4 regions of the Pseudomonas sp. HP_14 genome follow, and region 1 is predicted to be linked to each of the others. Evidence: predicted binding sites of a transcription regulator. Region 1 holds the regulator's gene; each other region holds the start of a gene.
The links. Region 1 encodes FliA, which starts transcription of late flagellar genes. Its sites were predicted from a motif close to CTAAAGTTTNNNNNNNNNNNGCCGNTAA; they were not measured.

Region 1 (4,893 bases):
GCTCTTCCGGGGTTTCTACACCGTGGTCGACCGCGTTACGCACCAAGTGGACCAGTGGATCGGCAAGCGCCTCTACGAGGTTCTTGTCCAGATCGGTCTCTTCACCGACCAGTTCCAGGTTGATCTCTTTCTTGAGCTGGCGAGCCAGGTCACGTACCAGTCGCGGGAAGCGACCGAACACTTTCTTGATCGGCTGCATCCGGGTCTTCATCACCGCGGTCTGCAAGTCAGCTGTCACCACATCAAGGTTGGAAACCGCCTTGGACATGGCTTCGTCGCCACTGTTGAGACCCAGGCGCACCAGACGGTTACGCACCAGCACCAGTTCGCCGACCATGTTCATGATCTCGTCCAGGCGCGCGGTATCAACCCGTACGGTGGTTTCCGCTTCCGAGGCGACCGGTTTCTCGGCCGGTGGCGCAGCTGGCTTGGCTGGCGCAGGAGCAGGTGCAGCAGCCTTGGCGGGCGCTGGCGCGGCTGCCGGTTTGGCCGCTGCAGCCGGAGCAGGCTTGGCCGCCGGTGCTGCTGGCTTGGCAGGCGCAGACACGGCCGCAGCAGGTGCAGCAACCGCCGCAGCTACGTCAGGCTCGAACTTGCCTTTGCCATGCAACTCGTCAAGCAGTGCTTCAAATTCGTTATCGGAGATTTCGTCGCCTTTACCGGCCGGCGCGCTGGCAGCAGGTGCCGCCGCAGCAGGTGCAGGAGCCGCTGCGGCGGAAGGATCGAACGAACCCTTGCCGTGCAGCTGATCGAGCAACGCTTCGAATTCATCGTCGGTGATGTCGCCGCTTTCCGCTTTGCCAGCGGGTGCGGCAGCTGGAGCGACGGCAGCAGGCGCTGCACTGTCTGCAGCAAACTGGCCTTTGCCGTGTAACTGATCGAGCAGCGATTCGAATTCCGAATCGGTGATCTCATCGGATGCCGCTGCGCCAGTGGTCGGCGCGGCAGCAGCCGCTGGCTGCTCTTTCGCGGAATTGAGCTGATCAAGCAAGTGCTCGAATTCGGTATCAGTGATCTCGTCTGAAGCGGCTTCAGCGGCAGCTTCAACAGGTGCCTCTTCTACTTCTTCCAAGGCTTCAGCCGCAGGAGCTTCGTCAGCCGATGCTGGCTCAGCCAGCCGCGCCAGTGCCGCGAGCAGTTCCGGTGTAGCCGGAGTGACTTCGCTACGTTCGCGCACCTGGCTGAACATCGCGTTGACCGCATCCAGCGCTTCCAGGACCACGTCCATCAATTCCGAATCAACGCGACGCTCACCCTTACGCAGGATGTCGAAGACGTTCTCGGCGATGTGGCAGCACTCCACCAGCTCATGGAGCTGGAGGAAGCCGGCGCCCCCTTTTACAGTGTGAAAACCGCGAAAAATTGCATTGAGCAGATCTGCGTCATCCGGTCGGCTTTCCAGCTCGACCAACTGTTCAGACAACTGCTCCAGAATTTCGCCGGCCTCTACCAGAAAATCCTGAAGGATCTCTTCATCGGCGCCGAAGCTCATTGGGGTGCTCCCTAAAATTAACCGTCAACAGACCAGACTTAGAAGCCCAGGCTCGATAGCAGATCGTCTACATCGTCCTGTCCGGACACAACGTCTTCCCGTTTATCGGCATGAATCTGCGGACCTTCACCCTGTTTGAGATGTTTTTGTGGATCTTTTTCTGCGCGGATGGATTCGTCGTCATGTTCGATGCCCGCAAAGCGGTCGACATGACTGGCCATGAGCACCAGTTTGAGCAGATTGCTCTCCACTTCAGTGACCAATTGCGTGACGCGCTTGATCACTTGACCGGTAAGGTCCTGGAAGTCCTGAGCCAGCAGAATATCGTTGAGGTGGGAGGAAACCTTCTGGGTATCCTGTTCGCTGCGCGTCAAGAAACCATCGACACGCCGCGCCAGCTCACGAAACTCTTCTGCGCCGACTTCACGGCGCATGAAGCGCCCCCAGTCAGCACTCAAGGCCTTGGCCTCATCGTTCAGACTATGGATCAGCGGGGTGCTTTCCTCGACCAGATCCATGGTGCGGTTAGCTGCGTTTTCCGTAAGCCTGACAACATACGACAGGCGTTCGGTGGCATCCGTGATCTGGGACACTTCTTCAGCTTGCGGCATGTTCGGGTCAATTTGAAAATTGACGATCGCACTGTGCAGCTCGCGAGTCAGCTTGCCGATCTCTTGATAGAGACCGCGATCCCGAGCCTGGTTAAGCTCGTGGATCAATTGCACCGCGTCGCCGAAACGGCCTTTTTCAAGGCTCGTCACCAGCTCGCTAGCGTGTTTCTTCAGGGTCGCTTCAAACTCGCCCATTGACGTTTCGTTGTTCTCCATAGAGCCCTCGCGGCATACATCAGCTATTGACGCGCTCGAAGATCTTGTCGATCTTTTCTTTCAGCGCCTGAGCCGTGAATGGCTTGACGACATAACCATTGACGCCGGCCTGAGCCGCTTCAATGATCTGGTCGCGCTTGGCTTCTGCGGTCACCATCAACACCGGCAGGTGCTTGAGGCGCTCATCGGCACGTACTTTACGCAGCAGGTCGATACCGGTCATGCCAGGCATGTTCCAGTCCGTTACCAGAAAGTCAAAAGAACCGCTTTCCAGCATCGGCAACGCGGTAAGCCCGTCATCGGCTTCGGACGTGTTGGTGAAGCCCAGATCACGTAGCAGGTTTTTAATGATCCGCCGCATCGTTGAGAAGTCATCAACGATGAGGATTTTCATGTTCTTGTCCAATTCGACCTCCAAGCAGTCTTTGACGCGTTCAGCACCTGAACGCGCTGTTCAATCAATACCGGCACAGCTCACATCGGCTGTGCGAAAACGACGACGGGCTTGGTATATCAACAACTATGGAAACCGCACAGCAAATCCACGGGCTGCATTAAAGCTATTGCTTCTACAGTCCGTGGAGCGAAATACCTGTACGGCTCCAGCCTTGTCCACTGTCCCACGTAACGCTTTGCACAGCCTGCTCACACGCGACACGCCATCACCAAGGACGCATACCGCCTGTCAACGCGCTCGCCACTCTCCCAAACGCCCCCGCAAACGAGCGGCGCACTGGCTGTGTAACTGGCTGACTCGCGATTCACTGACCCCCAGGACCTCACCGATTTCCTTGAGGTTCAGCTCCTCGTCATAGTACAGCGCCAAGACCAGACGTTCACGCTCAGGCAAGTTGGCAATTGCATCTGCCAACGCAGCCTGGAAGCGTTCATCCTCCAGGTCGCGCGACGGCTCAAGCGAACCGCTTGCGCCATCCTCATGCAGCCCTTCATGTTCGCCGTCCTGTAGCAGGTCGTCAAAACTGAAGAGGCGACTGCCCAAGGTATCGTTCAAAATCCCGTAATAATCATCGAGACTCAATTGGAGTTCGGCCGCAACTTCGTGATCTTTAGCGTCGCGACCTGTTTTAGCTTCAATTGAGCGAATTGCGTCACTGACCATGCGCGTATTGCGGTGAACAGAGCGTGGCGCCCAGTCCCCTTTGCGCACTTCATCAAGCATCGCACCGCGAATACGAATCCCGGCATAAGTCTCGAAACTCGCGCCCTTGGTGCAATCGTACTTGGTGGACACTTCCAGCAAGCCGATCATGCCCGCCTGAATCAGGTCTTCGACCTGAACACTGGCTGGCAGACGCGCCAGCAAGTGGTACGCAATGCGCTTGACCAGCGGAGCATACCGCTCGATCAACTCATATTGCGAGTTTCTGGAAGCCTTGCTGTACATCTGGTAGCCGCTCGCGGTCATTGAACAGGCCCTGCGCTTGTCTGGTAAACCAGTCGCTCGACGAAGAACTCAAGATGCCCGCGAGGGTTGGCAGGCAGTGGCCAGGTATCGACCTTCTGCGCAATAGCCTTGAACGCCAGTGAGCATTTAGAGCGTGGGAAAGCTTCGTATACGGCACGTTGCTTCTGGACGGCCTTGCGAACACATTCGTCGTAAGGCACGGCGCCAACATATTGCAAGGCAACGTCAAGGAAACGGTCGGTCACCTTGGTCAGCTTGGCAAACAGGTTGCGACCTTCCTGCGGACTCTGGGCCATGTTGGCCAGAACCCGGAAACGGTTCATGCCGTAGTCGCGATTGAGCAGCTTGATCAGCGCGTAGGCGTCGGTGATCGAAGTAGGCTCGTCACAGACCACCAGCAACACTTCCTGAGCAGCGCGGACGAAGCTGACCACTGACTCGCCAATCCCGGCTGCGGTGTCAATCACCAGCACATCCAGATTGTCGCCAATGTCGCTGAACGCCTGGATCAGGCCGGCATGTTGCGCCGGGCTCAGATGAACCATGCTCTGGGTGCCGGAAGCGGCAGGCACGATTCGAATCCCGCCCGGACCTTGCAACAAAACGTCGCGAAGCTCACAACGGCCCTCGATCACATCAGCAAGGGTGCGTTTAGGCGTCAGGCCAAGAAGGACATCGACATTCGCCAGGCCAAGGTCGGCGTCCAGCAGCATGACGCGCCGGCCGAGCTCGGCCAAGGCCAGCGAAAGATTCACTGACACGTTAGTCTTACCGACGCCACCCTTGCCGCCGGTCACCGCGATCACCTGTACGGGATGCATGCTGCCCATGTTATTTCTTTACCTTGTCTTGCGTAGACCGTAGCCAGATTGCGGGCGACACGCTCAGTGAAGAGCCATGCCGGGCAGACCATCGATGCAGGTAACGTCCAATAGTTCGCTTCACTTAACCGACCCGTTTGTTGGGGTTGTGGTAAAGGTCGGCGAACATGTCCGCCATGGCCTCTTCGCTTGGCTCTTCTTGCATCTGCACATTGACCGCACGCGACACCAGTTGGTGCCTGCGAGGCAGGTGAAGATCATCAGGAATTCGTGGGCCATCAGTCAGATAGGCCACTGGCAGCTCATGACTGATCGCAAGGCTGAGCA
Region 2 (4,893 bases), on a different contig from region 1:
ACATGGCGTCGCGGATCGACAACTTCAGCCTGCACCTGATCTGCGAGAAGCACGGCCTTGGCGAACCCTGGGCGGGTTATCGCGGGTATCTGAATCAGAAGATGCTTGAGTTGATGGCACCGGACTTCATGGAGCGCGAGGTGTTCTGCTGCGGCCCTACACCGTACATGACGGCCGTCAAACGCCTGCTGGAAGCCAACGGTTTCAACATGGCGCAATACCATGAGGAATCGTTCGGCGCGACACCTCCCGAAGCCCGTGCCGATGCTGTGGAACAAGCCGAAATCGCTGCTGAAGCACCGGAAGTCGATGCCTCGGATCTGCACCAGGTGGAATTCACCGACACCGGCAAGAGCATCCGCGTGGCACCGGGCGAAACCGTTCACGCCGCCGCCGCCAAGCTCGGCCTGATGATCCCCAAAGCGTGCGGTATGGGCATCTGCGGGACCTGCAAGGTAATGAAGCTCAGCGGCGAAGTAGAAATGGAGCACAACGGCGGGATCACCGAAGAAGACGAAGCCGAAGGCTACATCCTGTCGTGCTGCAGCATTCCGAAGGGGGATGTGCGGATCGAGTATTGATCGCTGGGCGATTGATACCGGTAGGAGCGAACTTGTTCGCGAGGCGGCTCGGCAGGCGAATTATTCATCGTCCTTACAAACATCTCGCGAACAAGTTCGCTCCTACCGGAGTACGTGGTTAAGTTGGAGCGAGCGGGAGGCGCTCCAACGAACTCAAAGCTTGTTACAAACTAAACCTTGAAACCATGCTGTTCAGGTCAACCGCCAGACGCGTCAGCTCACCACTTGCAGCGCTGGTCTGTGCTGCACCGTCGGAAGACTGGGCCGACAGGTCGCGGATGTTGACCAGGTTGCGGTCCACTTCACGAGCAACTTGAGCCTGCTCTTCCGCGGCACTGGCGATCACCAGGTTGCGCTCGTTGATTTCGACCACGGCGGTGTTGATGGTGTCCAGCGCCAGGCCTGCGCCTTTGGCGATGTTCAGGGTCGATTCGGCACGCTCGGTACTGTTGCGCATTGAGCTGACAGCCTGCTCAGTGCCACCTTGAATGCTGCCGATCATGCGCTCGATTTCGCTGGTCGACTGCTGAGTGCGATGCGCCAGAGCACGCACTTCGTCAGCCACCACAGCAAAGCCACGGCCTGCTTCACCCGCACGCGCAGCTTCAATGGCGGCGTTAAGGGCCAGCAGGTTGGTCTGGTCGGCGAGACCGCGAATCACATCAAGCACTTTGCCGATGTCACGGGACTCCTCAGCCAGATTACCGATCAGGTCCGCAGTGCTTTGCACATCACCGCTCATGCGCTCGATGGCATTCACTGTTTCCTGAACCAGATCACGACCGTCGCCCGCCGACGCAGTGGCGTTTTTCGAGGCTTCGGAAGTACTGACCGCGTTACGCGCCACTTCTTCCACGGCGCTGGTCATCTCGTTGACAGCCGTGGCGGCTTGTTCAATTTCGTTGTTCTGTTTCGAGAGCCCACGAGCGCTCTCGTCGGTGACCGCGTTCAGCTCTTCAGCAGCAGAGGCTAGCTGGGTGGCGGAACCGGAAATGCGGGTCAATGTGTCACGCAGCTTTTCCTGCATTTTCTGCATGGCAGCCAGCAAACGACCGGCTTCGTCTGTGCCATCGACTTTGATCGGACGAGTCAGATTGCCCTCGGCGATGGTCTCTGCCGCTTCAAGCGCAGAACTGATCGGCAGGGTAATGCTCTTGGTCAGCAACCAGGCGAACAGCATGGTCAGGACGGTGGCGACGATCAGCAGGCCGACGACCAGATTGAACGCTGACGAATATTCGTCGGCAGCCGCCTGATTGGTGTTAGTCAATTGCTTGGTGTTGAGGTCGGCCAGCCTGGCCAGGACCACATTCATCTTGTCGGAGTTGGATGCTGACTCCGCATTGAGCAGCCTGGCCATCTCATCGACCTTGCCTGCACGGCTCAAGGCGATGACGCGCGCTTCGATTTGGCGGTACTCGCCCAACAACTGCACAAACTCGTTGTAGGCTGCTTTCTCCTCCGGGGACTCGATCAGTTTTTCATAAACCGCCTGGGCATCGCTGATCTGTTTGTTGCGCACGGCGAACAATTCGATGGTCTTGTCCTGAACGTCCTGTTCGCGATTGGTCAGCAAGCGATAGGACAGAACCCGCATACGAATACCCGCCACAGTCAGCCCGTTCAGGCTCTGAATGCTGGGCACGCTGTTCTGCGCAACCTGGTCACCCGCGGTGCGGATCTTGCTCATCTGTGTCAACGCAAATACGCCAAGGATAAGCATCAGCGTGCCGATCAAGGCAAACCCGAGGAACGCGCGCGGAGCGATGTTCATTTTTCGTAATGACATGTTTTTTTCCAGAAAAGGAGGAGCATTCCCTGCGAATAGGAGATTTAAAGCGCTTGCGATTCCATGCCTATCGGTCGATGGGCGGAAGTCTTGAGGTGAGCGATCTCAAATTGAGACGCGGCAGAAAGTCGCAGTCTTTTTGAAATGCGGCGTAATGCCATGCAAGTCATTGAAAGGTAACGTTTACGGGGCTTTGGTCTGAAAATTCCGGAATATCGGAGGCCATCTGTTTCCTCGGTCGAGCCGGACTGACGAGCAGCAGGAACCAGATCGTCAAATCACAGTCAACAGGGCCTGTTTATGCACTTGCCTTCAGGGAGGACGCCAGCGCGCCAAAACGCCGTTATTTAAGTGGCTTAACTGGTATGCGCAGTGACTTTTCTTTAAGGTGTGCGCCCGTTGAAATTTGCTTGAGAAATCAAAATGTTGGAAGCATCCCTTAGCCAGTTGGAACAACTTGTCACTGACCTGGTGCAACAGAACCAGCAGTTGCAGAACACGAACACTCAGCTCAGCACAGAGCTGGCCCAAGCCAGGGATGACAACGACAGTCTGCAACTGAGCCTGATGGAGCAGGAAGAGAAACAAGGCGCCACTGCTGCGCGCATTCAAGCCCTTGTTGACCGTGCGACCAGCGCAAGCGCAGTCAGCGCATGAGCACTGACAGAAACGGGGTGACAGTCGTTTCGATTCTCGGCAACGACTATTCGATCAAAGCGCCTGCCGGTGAAGAGCAAACCTTGCAGCAAGCCACCGCATTGCTCCGCGCATCGCTGGCCGATACCAAACGCAAATACCCGACCCTGATCGGCGACCGCTTGCTGGTACTGGCGGCCTTGAACCTGTGCTCGCAGCAAATCGAACTCAAGCAGCAGCACCAGCTGGAACTAGACCGCTGCCGGGAGCAGGTCGATGCAACGGTGGATGCGATTTCCAGGACGATTGCGCAGAACTGATTCGAATACACAGGTAGGAGCGAACTTGTTCGCGAGGCGGCGCAGCTGACACACCGTATCGCCAGCCTCGCCAACAAGTTGGCTCCTACCGGAATTGCATCGCGATTTAAGCCCCCATCACCAACCGGATATCCGCCGCCAGCTCGCGCACGCGCTCTTCCTCGGTGTCCCACGAGCACATGAAGCGTGCACCGCCGTTGCCGATGAAGGTATAGAAGCGCCAGCCTTTAGCCGTCAGTGCTGCGATGGCAGGTTCTGACAATTGCAGGAACACACCATTGGCCTGCACCGGGAACATCAGTTCAACGCCCGGGATGTCCTGAACCAGCGACGCCAGCAGTTGCGCGCAATGGTTGGCATGATTGGCGTGTTTGAGCCAGGCATCACCTTCCAGCAACCCAACCCAAGGGGCTGACAGGAAGCGCATCTTCGACGCCAGTTGCCCGGCCTGCTTGCAGCGGTAGTCAAAATCTTCAGCCAGCTTATGGTTGAAGAACAGAATCGCCTCGCCCACCGCCATGCCGTTCTTGGTGCCACCAAAGCACAGCACGTCAACGCCCGACTTCCAGGTCAGCTCTGCCGGAGAACACCCCAGAAAAGCACAGGCATTAGCGAACCGCGCGCCGTCCATGTGCAGATTCAGATTCAACTCTTTGCAGGTTGCGCTGATCGCCTTGAGTTCTTCTGGCTGGTAAACACTGCCGACTTCGGTGGCTTGGGTCAGGGTCACAACACGAGGTTTAGGGTAGTGAATATCCTGACGTTTGAGCGCCACTTCGCGGATCGACTCAGGCGTCAGTTTGCCCTGTTCACTGCGTGCGGTGAGTAGCTTGGAGCCGTTGGAGAAAAACTCCGGAGCGCCGCATTCGTCAGTTTCTACGTGGGCCGTTTCCGAACAGATAACGCTGTGATAGCTCTGGCACAGCGACGACAGCGCCAGGGAGTTGGCGGCCGTACCGTTGAAGGCAAAAAACACTTCGCAATCGGTTTCAAATAATTTACGGAATTGATCAGAGGCGCGCGCGGTCCATTCGTCATCGCCGTACGCGCGCTGATGGCCGTGATTAGCCTGTTCCATCGCAGCCCAGGCTTCAGGGCAAATGCCCGAATAGTTATCACTGGCAAACTGCTGGCTTTTATCGGTCATGGCCGAATCCTTGTCATTGATTATGCTGCGCACTGTAGCGAAGATCGCATCGCAGCAAAACCGTTGGAGCGAGGCTTGCCCGCGAAGAACGATAATGCGGTGTATCTGCTGTATCGAGGTGCCTGATTCGCGGGCAAGCCTCGCTCCAACGCCCCCCTATTCCCGGAGAGATATGGACCTGTCGAACCCGCCTTACCTCCCCGGACGCGACAAGGCGCTGGACTTGCTCAAGTGGCTGGCGATGCTGGCCATGGTACTCGACCATTTGCGCTATGTCGGTTGGTCGATAGATGTGCTGTACGTGCCTGGACGGTTCGCCTTCCCTTGGTTTTGCCTGGCGATCGCGGCAAATCTGGGGCGCAAGTCCGCGCTGTTTCCTGACCCCAAAGTGCAGTGGCGTTATCTGGGCTGGATGCTCTT
Region 3 (4,893 bases), on a different contig from region 1:
AAACAACTGCGCCGCTTTGCCCCGTGCCAGACAGGCTCCGATCGGAACACCATTGGCTAGCCCCTTGGCCAACGTCATCACGTCCGGCACGATGCCTTCGTGCTGGAAAGCAAACCATTGCCCGGTACGGCCCATACCGGTTTGAATCTCGTCCAGCATCAGCAACCAGGCACGCCGACTGCACAGCTCCCGCAGTGCCTTCAAGTAACCCGGCGGGGCTAACTGAACACCACTTTCGCCCTGGATCGGCTCCAGCAGAATCGCCGTGATGCGATTGCCGTAGGCCTGGCACACTTTGTCCAATGCCGGCAGATCGCCAAAAGGCACTTTGACGAAGTCACCGGGCAACGAATTGAACCCTAGCCGCACCGCCGGACCATCACTGGCCGACAAGGTCCCGAGTGTGCGGCCATGGAAGGCGTTGTCCATCACCACCACCAACGGCTTTTCGATCCCCTTGTGCCATGCATAGAGCCGGGCCAGTTTCAGCGCGGTCTCGTTGGCTTCTGCGCCGGAGTTATTGAAAAACGCCTTGTCCATACCCGCCAGCCGGGTCAGCTTCTCGGCCAGTAGCTGCTGCCACTGAATGCTGTAGAGGTTCGAAGTGTGTATCAGCAGACTCGCCTGCTCGCTGATAGCTGCTACCAAACGGGGATGGGAATGCCCCACATTGGTGACCGCCACACCCGCCACCGCATCCAGATATTCGCGGCCAGTATCGTCCCACACGCGAGTACCCAGACCGCGAACAAAGCTCAGCGCAAGGGGTTGATACGTGGTCATCAGGCAAGTGGCGGTCATGATGTGAAACTCCATCTCAGGCGTGGTTTTTTCCAGTATCGTTAGCAACCTGAGCTGGATAAACGGCCAATTTCTTAAATCATTTTAAAGTCAGGCTTGATAATGGACTTACTCCAGGCAATGTCGGTTTTTGTGAAAGTGGTCGAGACAGGCAGCATGACGGCCGCGGCGCTGGAATGCGGCATGTCGACCACGATGGTCGGCAACCATCTGCGGGCGCTTGAACAAAGGCTGGGGGTAAGCCTGCTGAAACGTACGACCCGGCGTCAGGGGCTGACAGAGTTCGGTGCAACGTACTACCAACGCTGTGTCGACGTGCTGGCGCTGGTGGCGGACTCGGAGCAACTGGCCGCGCAGTCTCAGGACACGCCCCAAGGGACATTACGGATCACTGCACCCTTCACGTTCGGCTCGGAAAGCCTCGCCCCGGCGCTCAGCGAGTTCATTCGCCGCTACCCGCAAATCAAGCTCGACATTGTCTGGAGTAACGAGCGCATGGACTTGATCGGCCAGGGTTTCGACGCTGCTATCCGTCTTGGCCCTGTCCACACCTCAAGCCTGGTGGCCCGCCCCCTGCTGGATTACACACTGACCCTGTGCGCTGCCCCCTCGTACCTGCAGCGCAGGGGCACTCCTCTTGCGCCTATGGACCTGCAGCAACATGACTGCCTGGCATTTGCCTACCCGGCAGGTGACGACTGGAGTTCGGTTGAAAAGCATTGGCGTTTGACGGGTGCGGATGGTGAGGTGCTGGTTCCGGTCAGCGGGCCGATCACGATGAATACCTCCGCTGGCCTGCACAAGGCAGCTCGCGCCGGAGCGGGGATCGTGATGATGCCTGATGCGCTGGTGCGCGAAGACATGGCAGATGGCAGGCTAGTTGCCCTGCTCCCTGATTACCAGTTGCCGTGTCGCCCGATGAATCTGCTTTACCCCCGGGATCGCTACAGGTCGCCCAAACTACGCAGCTTTGTCGACTACGTGATGGAGTTATGGGGCCGCCCGGTGGACGCGCGGTAACACCACCTGGTTGATGGGACAGACACCACAGGACCTGTAGGAGCCAACTTGTTGGCGAGACGTCGGACCTGCGTCGTCAGAAATTCCGTCTCGCCAACAAGTTGGCTCCTACAAGGCCTGCGGCAGTTCTTACAAAAATCAGGCAGCTTGCGTGACAACAAAACCAAAAATAGTTCCGTCTATTAACGACAAAATATTTCCGTGTTTGAAATTGCGCTGCTACGCTTTTTCCTGACCCCAAATCAGGGAAACCCCCGTAAATAAAGGCAAAACACACATCAAAAAAACAAGGTCGTCAGAAAAAGCCACTCGAATGAGGTGTGTGCCTGTCCGATTGCCCGACGATTGGCGTCATAAATGTGACTAAAGTCTCAGTCGTACTAGCAGATAACCAGATATTCGCAAATCATCCTTTGTAGCAGTTCAAGGAACGAACCATGACGCCGAGCCAAAACGGTAGTTCTCCTGGTCAAGACCGCCAAACGCTCTTCCTCTGGTTTCCACTGGTGCCTGCAGTAGCAGGATGCGCAGCACTTTTGCTGTCAGCACCGACCCAATTGAACATTGGTTTAAGCGCTGCCGTACTGGCTGCTGGCGTCGCCACGGGCCTCTTCGCTGCCGCCAGTCAAAATCGCAAACTGCTGGCCATCGCCCAGGCGACAGCCTTGCATCATCAGCAAGCGGCTGAAGGCGCATCGCTGCAATCGAATGCCCAGATCAACGAAGTCTTGCTCGGCGCAATGCCCATCTGGGCCAAGCAGGTAGAAAGCTCGCGGCAACAGACCGAAACCGCCATTGTGACCCTGACCGGTCGCTTCACCGGTATTTCCTCGCGACTTCAGGAAACGGTGCATGCGTCGCAACATGCGGCGGGTGACCTGGGTGGGCAAAACAACGATGGCGCATTGCAGGTTCTCGCACAAAGCGACAACGACCTGGTGCAGGTGATCAACTCCCTCAAGGCCACACAGACCAGCCGCGACGAAACCCTCGCTCAGGTTCGCAACCTCACCGCCTACACCGGCGAGTTGCGCACCATGGCGGCGGATGTCGCGGCCATTGCTGCGCAAACCAACCTGTTGGCCCTCAACGCAGCCATCGAAGCCGCACGCGCTGGCGAAGCAGGTCGTGGTTTTGCCGTGGTTGCCGACGCCGTACGCAGCCTGTCGAGCAAGTCCAGTGAGACCGGTCAGCAGATGTCCGCCAAGGTCGACATCATCAACAGTGCCATTAACCAACTGGTGCAGGCTGCTTCCAGTGGCGCGGACCTGGACAGCAACTCGGTAGTGAATTCTGAAAACACTATTCAGCGTGTATTGGAGCGCTTCAAGAGCGTGACCGAGCGCCTCGCTGAGTCTGCCGAAATGCTTCAACAGGAAAGCTTCGGTATCCGCGACGAAATGACTGAGGTGCTGGTCAGCCTGCAATTTCAGGATCGGGTCAGCCAGATACTGGTTCACGTTCGGGACAACATTGACGACCTGCACGCGCATTTGCAGCAGGCGACACAGGCACCTGATCAGGCAGTGGCGATTGATGCACGCAGCTGGCTCGCACGTATGGAAGCAACCTACGCCACCGACGAGCAGCGCAACACGCATCACGGCAGCAGCGCCGGACAACAGAATTCACAAGAAATAACCTTTTTTTAGGAGAGCCACATGGCTAAAAACATATTGGTCGTCGACGACTCCAGCAGCGTTCGACAAGTGGTCGGCATCGCACTGAAAAGCGCAGGTTATGACGTTATCGAAGCAAGCGACGGCCGAGACGCACTGAGCAAGCTCAACGGTCAGAAAGTGCACTTGATCATCAGCGACGTGAACATGCCTAACATGGATGGCATCACCTTCGTCAAAGAGGTGAAGAAGTTACCCAGCTATAAATTCACGCCGATCATCATGCTCACCACCGAATCTCAGGAATCGAAAAAAATGGAAGGCCAGGCTGCTGGCGCCAAGGCCTGGGTCGTCAAGCCGTTCCAGCCTGCGCAGATGCTCGCAGCGGTTTCCAAACTGATTCTGCCCTGATTGCCTGCTACTTGATGCTGATACCCGGGAGGTAGCGATGCCGCTTGCATGCGAAATACTCAATGACACGGCACACGTGAACATCGACGGTGAGCTGACCATCTATACCGCCTCGGAATTGTCCGCCCAATTGCTGCCGAAGCTGGGCGCGACGCCGCAGATGCAGATCGATCTGTCGCAGATCACCGAAATGGACGGCGCGGGCCTGCAACTGCTGATCATGGTCACCCGTGAGGCCTCCCGTGCCGGGACCGCGTTGACGCTGACCGGGCATAGCAAAGCTGTACTGGAAACCCTGCAATTGAGTGGCCTGGGCCCGTCGGTTTAACCCGGCACGCCCGGCCGCCATGGCCGACACGACAAGGAACTGTACGTGAGCATTAACCTCGATCAGGCATTACAAACGTTCATCGTCGAGGCTCGCGAGCTGTTGGAGGCGATGGAAGAGTCATTGCTGCAGCTGGAGAGCGAACCTGGCAATGATGACGCCATCGGCGCGATATTCCGTGCGGCGCATACCATCAAGGGCTCTGCCGGCCTGTTTGGCCTGGACCCTATCGTCAGCTTCACGCACATCGTCGAAGACGTGCTTGATCGCTTGCGTGAAGGCAGTGTCGCCGCCGATGCAGGTCTGATTGCAGTACTGCTCAAATCCGGCGATCACATGCTGGAGTTGATCGATGTGGTCGCCAGTCAGGGCGGCCAATTACAAGCGCCCGCGTTGGCCCGCGAAGCCGAATTGCGCAAAACCCTGCAGGCTTATCAGGCACCCGGCGGCAAGGCCAGCGAAGAGCTAGAGGTCATCCCGGACAGCGACGCTCCAGCCGGGCACTCCGACGCGGTGCTTTGGCATCTATCCCTGCGCTTCGGTCAGGACGTATTTCGCAACGGCATGGACCCGTTGTCGTTCCTGCGTTTTCTGAACACGCTGGGTGAAATCGTTGCGATTCAGACACTGACCGACAACCTGCCAGCCCTTGAAGCATGGGACGCAGAGTCTTGCTACCTGGGTTTCGAAATCGACTTCAACTCCAGCGCAACC
Region 4 (4,893 bases), on a different contig from region 1:
GACAAGACACAGGAGGACTGTCGTTTTTACCGCAACACAGACTGTGCCCACCAGCGGGAGATGGACCTGCCAAGCTAAAAGCCATTATCTGGATTGTGGAAAACAAGCCTTACTCAGGTATCGCCTTACCGATCAGACGAAGGCTTACCCCTATTTCAGACGCAGCACCGTGAGGTGCTGCATCTTCATTTCAGGACCAGACGTTAAAACAGCTTCCGGCCTTTATTTGCAGCGATACGCATACGCAACGCATTGAGCTTGATGAAGCCCGCTGCGTCAGCCTGATTGTAGGCACCGCCATCTTCTTCGAAGGTTGCGATATTGGCATCGAACAACGACTCGTCAGACTTGCGACCGGTGACGATCACGTTGCCCTTGTAAAGCTTGAGGCGCACGACACCGTTCACGTGAGCCTGCGATGCGTCGATCATTTGTTGCAACATCTGACGCTCAGGGCTCCACCAGTAACCTGTGTAGATCAGGCTGGCGTACTTGGGCATCAACTCATCCTTGAGGTGAGCGACTTCGCGGTCCAGTGTGATCGACTCAATGGCACGGTGAGCGCGCAGCATGATGGTGCCACCAGGCGTCTCGTAGCAGCCGCGGGACTTCATGCCCACGTATCGGTTTTCAACGATGTCCAGACGACCAATGCCGTGCTCGCCGCCGATGCGGTTCAGCGTTGCCAGCACGGTGGCCGGAGTCATCTCAACGCCGTCCAGCGCGACGATGTCGCCGTTACGGTAAGTCAGTTCCAGATATTGTGGGGTGTCCGGAGCCTTCTCAGGGGACACGGTCCAACGCCACATGTCTTCTTCGTGCTCGGTCCAGGTGTCTTCCAGCACCCCGCCTTCATAGGAGATGTGCAGCAGGTTGGCATCCATGGAGTACGGGGATTTCTTCTTGCCGTGACGCTCGATCGGGATCGCGTGCTTCTCGGCGTAGTCCATCAGCTTCTCGCGGGACAACAGGTCCCACTCACGCCAAGGGGCAATCACTTTTACGCCAGGCTTCAGTGCGTAGGCACCCAGCTCGAAACGAACCTGGTCGTTACCTTTACCGGTAGCACCGTGGGAAATGGCATCAGCGCCGGTTTCGTTGGCAATCTCGATCAGACGCTTGGCAATCAGCGGGCGAGCGATGGAAGTACCCAGCAGGTACTCGCCTTCGTAAACGGTATTGGCGCGGAACATCGGGAATACGAAATCACGCACGAACTCTTCGCGCAGGTCGTCGATGTAGATCTCTTTGACGCCCATGGCTTTTGCCTTGGCGCGTGCTGGTTCAACTTCTTCGCCCTGACCCAGGTCAGCCGTAAAAGTCACCACTTCGCAGTTATACGTGTCCTGCAGCCACTTGAGGATTACCGAAGTATCCAGGCCACCGGAATACGCGAGAACTACCTTGTTTACGTCCGCCATGCCATCACTCCACCGGGTTGTACGGAAAACCGGTGATTCTACCGCTCAAATGACGTGATTTACAGTAGCGCGACAGCTTCTGACGATGAAGCGACAGATTATGTCGACCTGGCGACGAGTGGCGACCCGACGTCAGATCTTGGCAGGGGCGGAGTTTACGGCTACCGGAGCAGGTCTTTCATCGGGTGCGATACGCTCCAGATGGATGTTTACCCGGCGGTTGCGCGCACGATTGGCGTTGTTGGTATTGGGCACCAACGGGTAACGCTCGCCATGGAAGCGCAAGGTGATCTGCTCTTCGGGAATACCTTGAGCCTTCAGGAAATCCATGACGGCCAGGGCGCGACGTCGCGACAAGTCACGATTGGTCAGACGATTACCGCTGTTATCAGAGTGCCCGTCCAGTTCGATGTGATTGACCGTCGGATCGGCCTTGAGATAGGCCACGATCGTTTGCAAGCGAGCCTTGGCCTGCGCGTCCAGATCGATGCCACCGCCCGGGAAGCCCACTTCGCCTTGCTTGACCTGATCGTAATTCATTGGCAACAGCTTGGTGACGCACAATTGATAGTCGCTGAAGGCTTTGTTGAACTTGACCGGCAACAGACGCACTTCTGTAGTACCGCTCGCATCACGAGAATAATGACGGATAACCGGGCTGCGGCCTTCCATCAGACCACTGATCAGCCGACCGGCCTGTACCTGCGAGCTGCTGAACGGAAACTCACCGTTGTTGACCTTGACCGAACCCAGATTGATATCACCGCGCCCTGGCTGCCATGGCGCAGCGGCAGCCAGCAAAGTCGCCGAACCACCGCCCAACATGCCGCCAGCCGACTTGATCCGGAACGTCGCCTGCTCACCCGCACGGCGCACGAACTCACCCGCACCGAAATCGGTGATGGGCTGGCTGAGGCGACACTCGAACTGATCGCCTTCCACTTTCCATTCGATGCTCTCCAGACGTGTCTGGAAAGTCATGGCCATGGCGGGGAAGCTGGCGAACACGCTGAGCAGGGCTAGATATCGCTGGCGCACGGGAGGCTCCACTAAAAAATTACCGCATTACAAAAAAGACTTCCTACAACGGGCTATCGGTAACTTCCTACAAAACTTGATAGCGAGTGCCTGAGAGAGTCTTTTCCGGTAGCATTCCCAGCGAGTTTGACCCGCCTGGAATCCCCAATGTCCGACCTCCTGACCCTTTTGCGTCCCGACGACTGGCACATTCACCTCCGCGATGGAGCTGTTTTGCCCCACACCGTTGCTGACGTTGCGCGCACTTTTGGCCGCGCAATCATCATGCCTAACCTGGTACCGCCCGTTCGCAACGCTCAGGAAGCCGACGCTTATCGTCAGCGCATCCTGGCTGCACGTCCGGCAGGGAGCCACTTTGAGCCGCTGATGGTGCTCTACCTGACCGACCTGACACAGCCTGAGGATATCCGCACGGCAAAAGCCAGTGGTTTTGTCCACGCCGCCAAGTTGTACCCGGCCGGAGCGACCACCAACTCCGATTCTGGCGTAACCAGCATCGACAAGATCTTCCCGGTCCTGGAAGCCATGGCCGACGTTGGCATGCCGCTTCTGGTTCACGGCGAAGTGACCCGCAGTGAAATCGACGTGTTTGATCGCGAGAAGATGTTCATTGATGAGCACCTGACGCGTGTAGTGGAGCGTTTCCCGACGCTCAAAGTGGTGTTTGAACACATCACCACCGGCGAGGCCGTGCAGTTCGTCAATCAGGCATCGAGCAATGTCGGCGCGACGATCACTGCGCACCACTTGCTCTACAACCGCAACCACATGCTGGTGGGCGGGATTCGTCCGCACTTCTATTGCTTGCCGATCCTCAAGCGCAATACACACCAGACAGCACTGCTTGATGCTGCCACCAGCGGCAGCACCAAGTTTTTCCTCGGTACCGACTCGGCGCCGCATGCCCAGCACGCCAAGGAAAACGCCTGCGGATGTGCCGGCTGCTACACCGCCTATGCCGCCATCGAGTTGTACGCCGAAGCTTTCGAGCAACGTAACGCACTGGACAAACTGGAAGGCTTTGCCAGCGTCCACGGTCCAGCGTTCTACGGCCTGCCTGCACCTCAAGACACCATTACGCTGGTCCGTGAAGAATGGACCGCGCCCACCAGTCTGCCGTTTGGCGAGCTGTCCGTAATACCGCTACGCGCCGGTGAAAAACTGCGCTGGCGTCTGCTGGAGAAACACGCGTGAGTGAAGATCATTTCGACGACGAACAGGAAGGTCAAGGCGGCGGTTCGCGCCACCCGATGGCAGCCCGTTTTCGCGGCTACCTGCCTGTCGTCATCGATGTAGAAACCGGTGGCTTCAATAGTGCAACCGACGCCCTGCTGGAAATCGCCGCAGTGACGATTGGCATGGACGAAGACGGTTTTGTGTTCCCGGAACACACCCACTTCTTCCGTGTCGAGCCGTTCGAAGGTGCCAACATTGAAGCGGCTGCACTTGAGTTCACCGGGATCAAGCTTGATCACCCTTTGCGCATGGCTGTCAGTGAGGAAACTGCACTGAACGACATCTTCCGCGGTGTACGCAAAGCCCTGAAGGCCAATGGCTGCAAGCGTGCGGTGCTGGTTGGCCACAACGCAAGCTTTGACCTCGGATTTCTGAACGCCGCAGTTGCGCGACTGGACATGAAGCGCAACCCGTTCCACCCGTTCTCCAGCTTTGATACCGCCACGCTGGCCGGCCTTGCTTACGGCCAGACAGTGCTTGCCAAAGCCTGCCAGGCGGCCGGTATTGATTTCGACGGCCGTGAAGCGCACTCAGCGCGTTACGACACCGAGAAAACCGCTGAGCTGTTCTGCGGCATCGTCAACCGCTGGAAGCAGATGGGCGGCTGGGAAGACTTCGGCGATTGATTGGCGACACTGAAAATCCTGCGTTGATTTAACTGAGGCCATCGCGAGCAAGCTCACTCCTACAGAAGACCGCGGTCTTCTGTAGGAGTGAGCTTGCTCGCGATGGCCTCGTTACGTTCCAAGCATCGCTTAATGTATTTTTTGCCACTCGTCGGCACTGAGAGAAACCTTCTCAATGAGTTTTGACAAGCATTCTCATTAACATTAGTATCCCCGGCAACGAGAAATTACAGCGACGGTTCTCATATATGTATGTCTGCCTCTGCCAAGGTGTTACCGACGGTCAAATCCGAGATGCAATCTTCGAGGGTTGCTGCAGCTACAAAGACGTCCGTGAATCACTGGGTGTTGCCACCAAATGTGGAAAATGCGCCTGCCTCGCTAAAGAAGTTGTCCGCGATACGCTCACCGAGCTGCAGAGCAGCCAGGCAGCATTAGCCTATCCGGCAGAATTTTCAGCCGCCTGATTTAACCGAATTCAAAGAACCGGACCCGTGTCCGGTTTTTTTATGCCTGTAATTCAAATGCTTAGCACCAAGATGCGGAACACAAACATTCTTATTCCTATTTAA

Region 2: a site for FliA is predicted at 2,438-2,465, ahead of ACYASS_RS16865 (methyl-accepting chemotaxis protein). Genes of this name have one in related genera too.
Region 3: a site for FliA is predicted at 2,185-2,212, ahead of ACYASS_RS11865 (methyl-accepting chemotaxis protein). Genes of this name have one in related genera too.
Region 4: a site for FliA is predicted at 2,513-2,540, ahead of ACYASS_RS06435 (flagellar protein MotY). Genes of this name have one in related genera too.

The regions. Positions count from the first base shown of each region.
Region 1 is NZ_JBTOQI010000033.1:46,052-50,944, forward strand. It holds gene ACYASS_RS17885 (chemotaxis protein CheA) at 1-1,492, opposite strand, end outside; gene ACYASS_RS17890 (protein phosphatase CheZ) at 1,531-2,319, opposite strand; gene ACYASS_RS17895 (chemotaxis response regulator CheY) at 2,339-2,713, opposite strand; gene fliA (RNA polymerase sigma factor FliA) at 3,005-3,745, opposite strand; gene fleN (flagellar synthesis regulator FleN) at 3,742-4,575, opposite strand; gene flhF (flagellar biosynthesis protein FlhF) at 4,691-4,893, opposite strand, start outside.
Region 2 is NZ_JBTOQI010000024.1:33,096-37,988, reverse strand. It holds gene gbcB (glycine-betaine demethylase subunit GbcB) at 1-581, shown strand, start outside; gene ACYASS_RS16865 (methyl-accepting chemotaxis protein) at 745-2,370, opposite strand; gene ACYASS_RS16860 (hypothetical protein) at 2,794-3,027, shown strand; gene ACYASS_RS16855 (cell division protein ZapA) at 3,024-3,326, shown strand; gene ACYASS_RS16850 (threonine aldolase family protein) at 3,433-4,473, opposite strand; gene ACYASS_RS16845 (TraX family protein) at 4,646-4,893, shown strand, end outside.
Region 3 is NZ_JBTOQI010000013.1:6,792-11,684, reverse strand. It holds gene ACYASS_RS11875 (acetylornithine/succinylornithine family transaminase) at 1-801, opposite strand, end outside; gene ACYASS_RS11870 (LysR family transcriptional regulator) at 904-1,821, shown strand; gene ACYASS_RS11865 (methyl-accepting chemotaxis protein) at 2,259-3,473, shown strand; gene ACYASS_RS11860 (response regulator) at 3,483-3,851, shown strand; gene ACYASS_RS11855 (STAS domain-containing protein) at 3,889-4,179, shown strand; gene ACYASS_RS11850 (chemotaxis protein CheA) at 4,225-4,893, shown strand, end outside.
Region 4 is NZ_JBTOQI010000006.1:101,042-105,934, reverse strand. It holds gene ACYASS_RS06440 (argininosuccinate synthase) at 204-1,421, opposite strand; gene ACYASS_RS06435 (flagellar protein MotY) at 1,554-2,459, opposite strand; gene pyrC (dihydroorotase) at 2,607-3,653, shown strand; gene rnt (ribonuclease T) at 3,650-4,321, shown strand; gene ACYASS_RS06420 (bacterioferritin-associated ferredoxin) at 4,570-4,788, shown strand.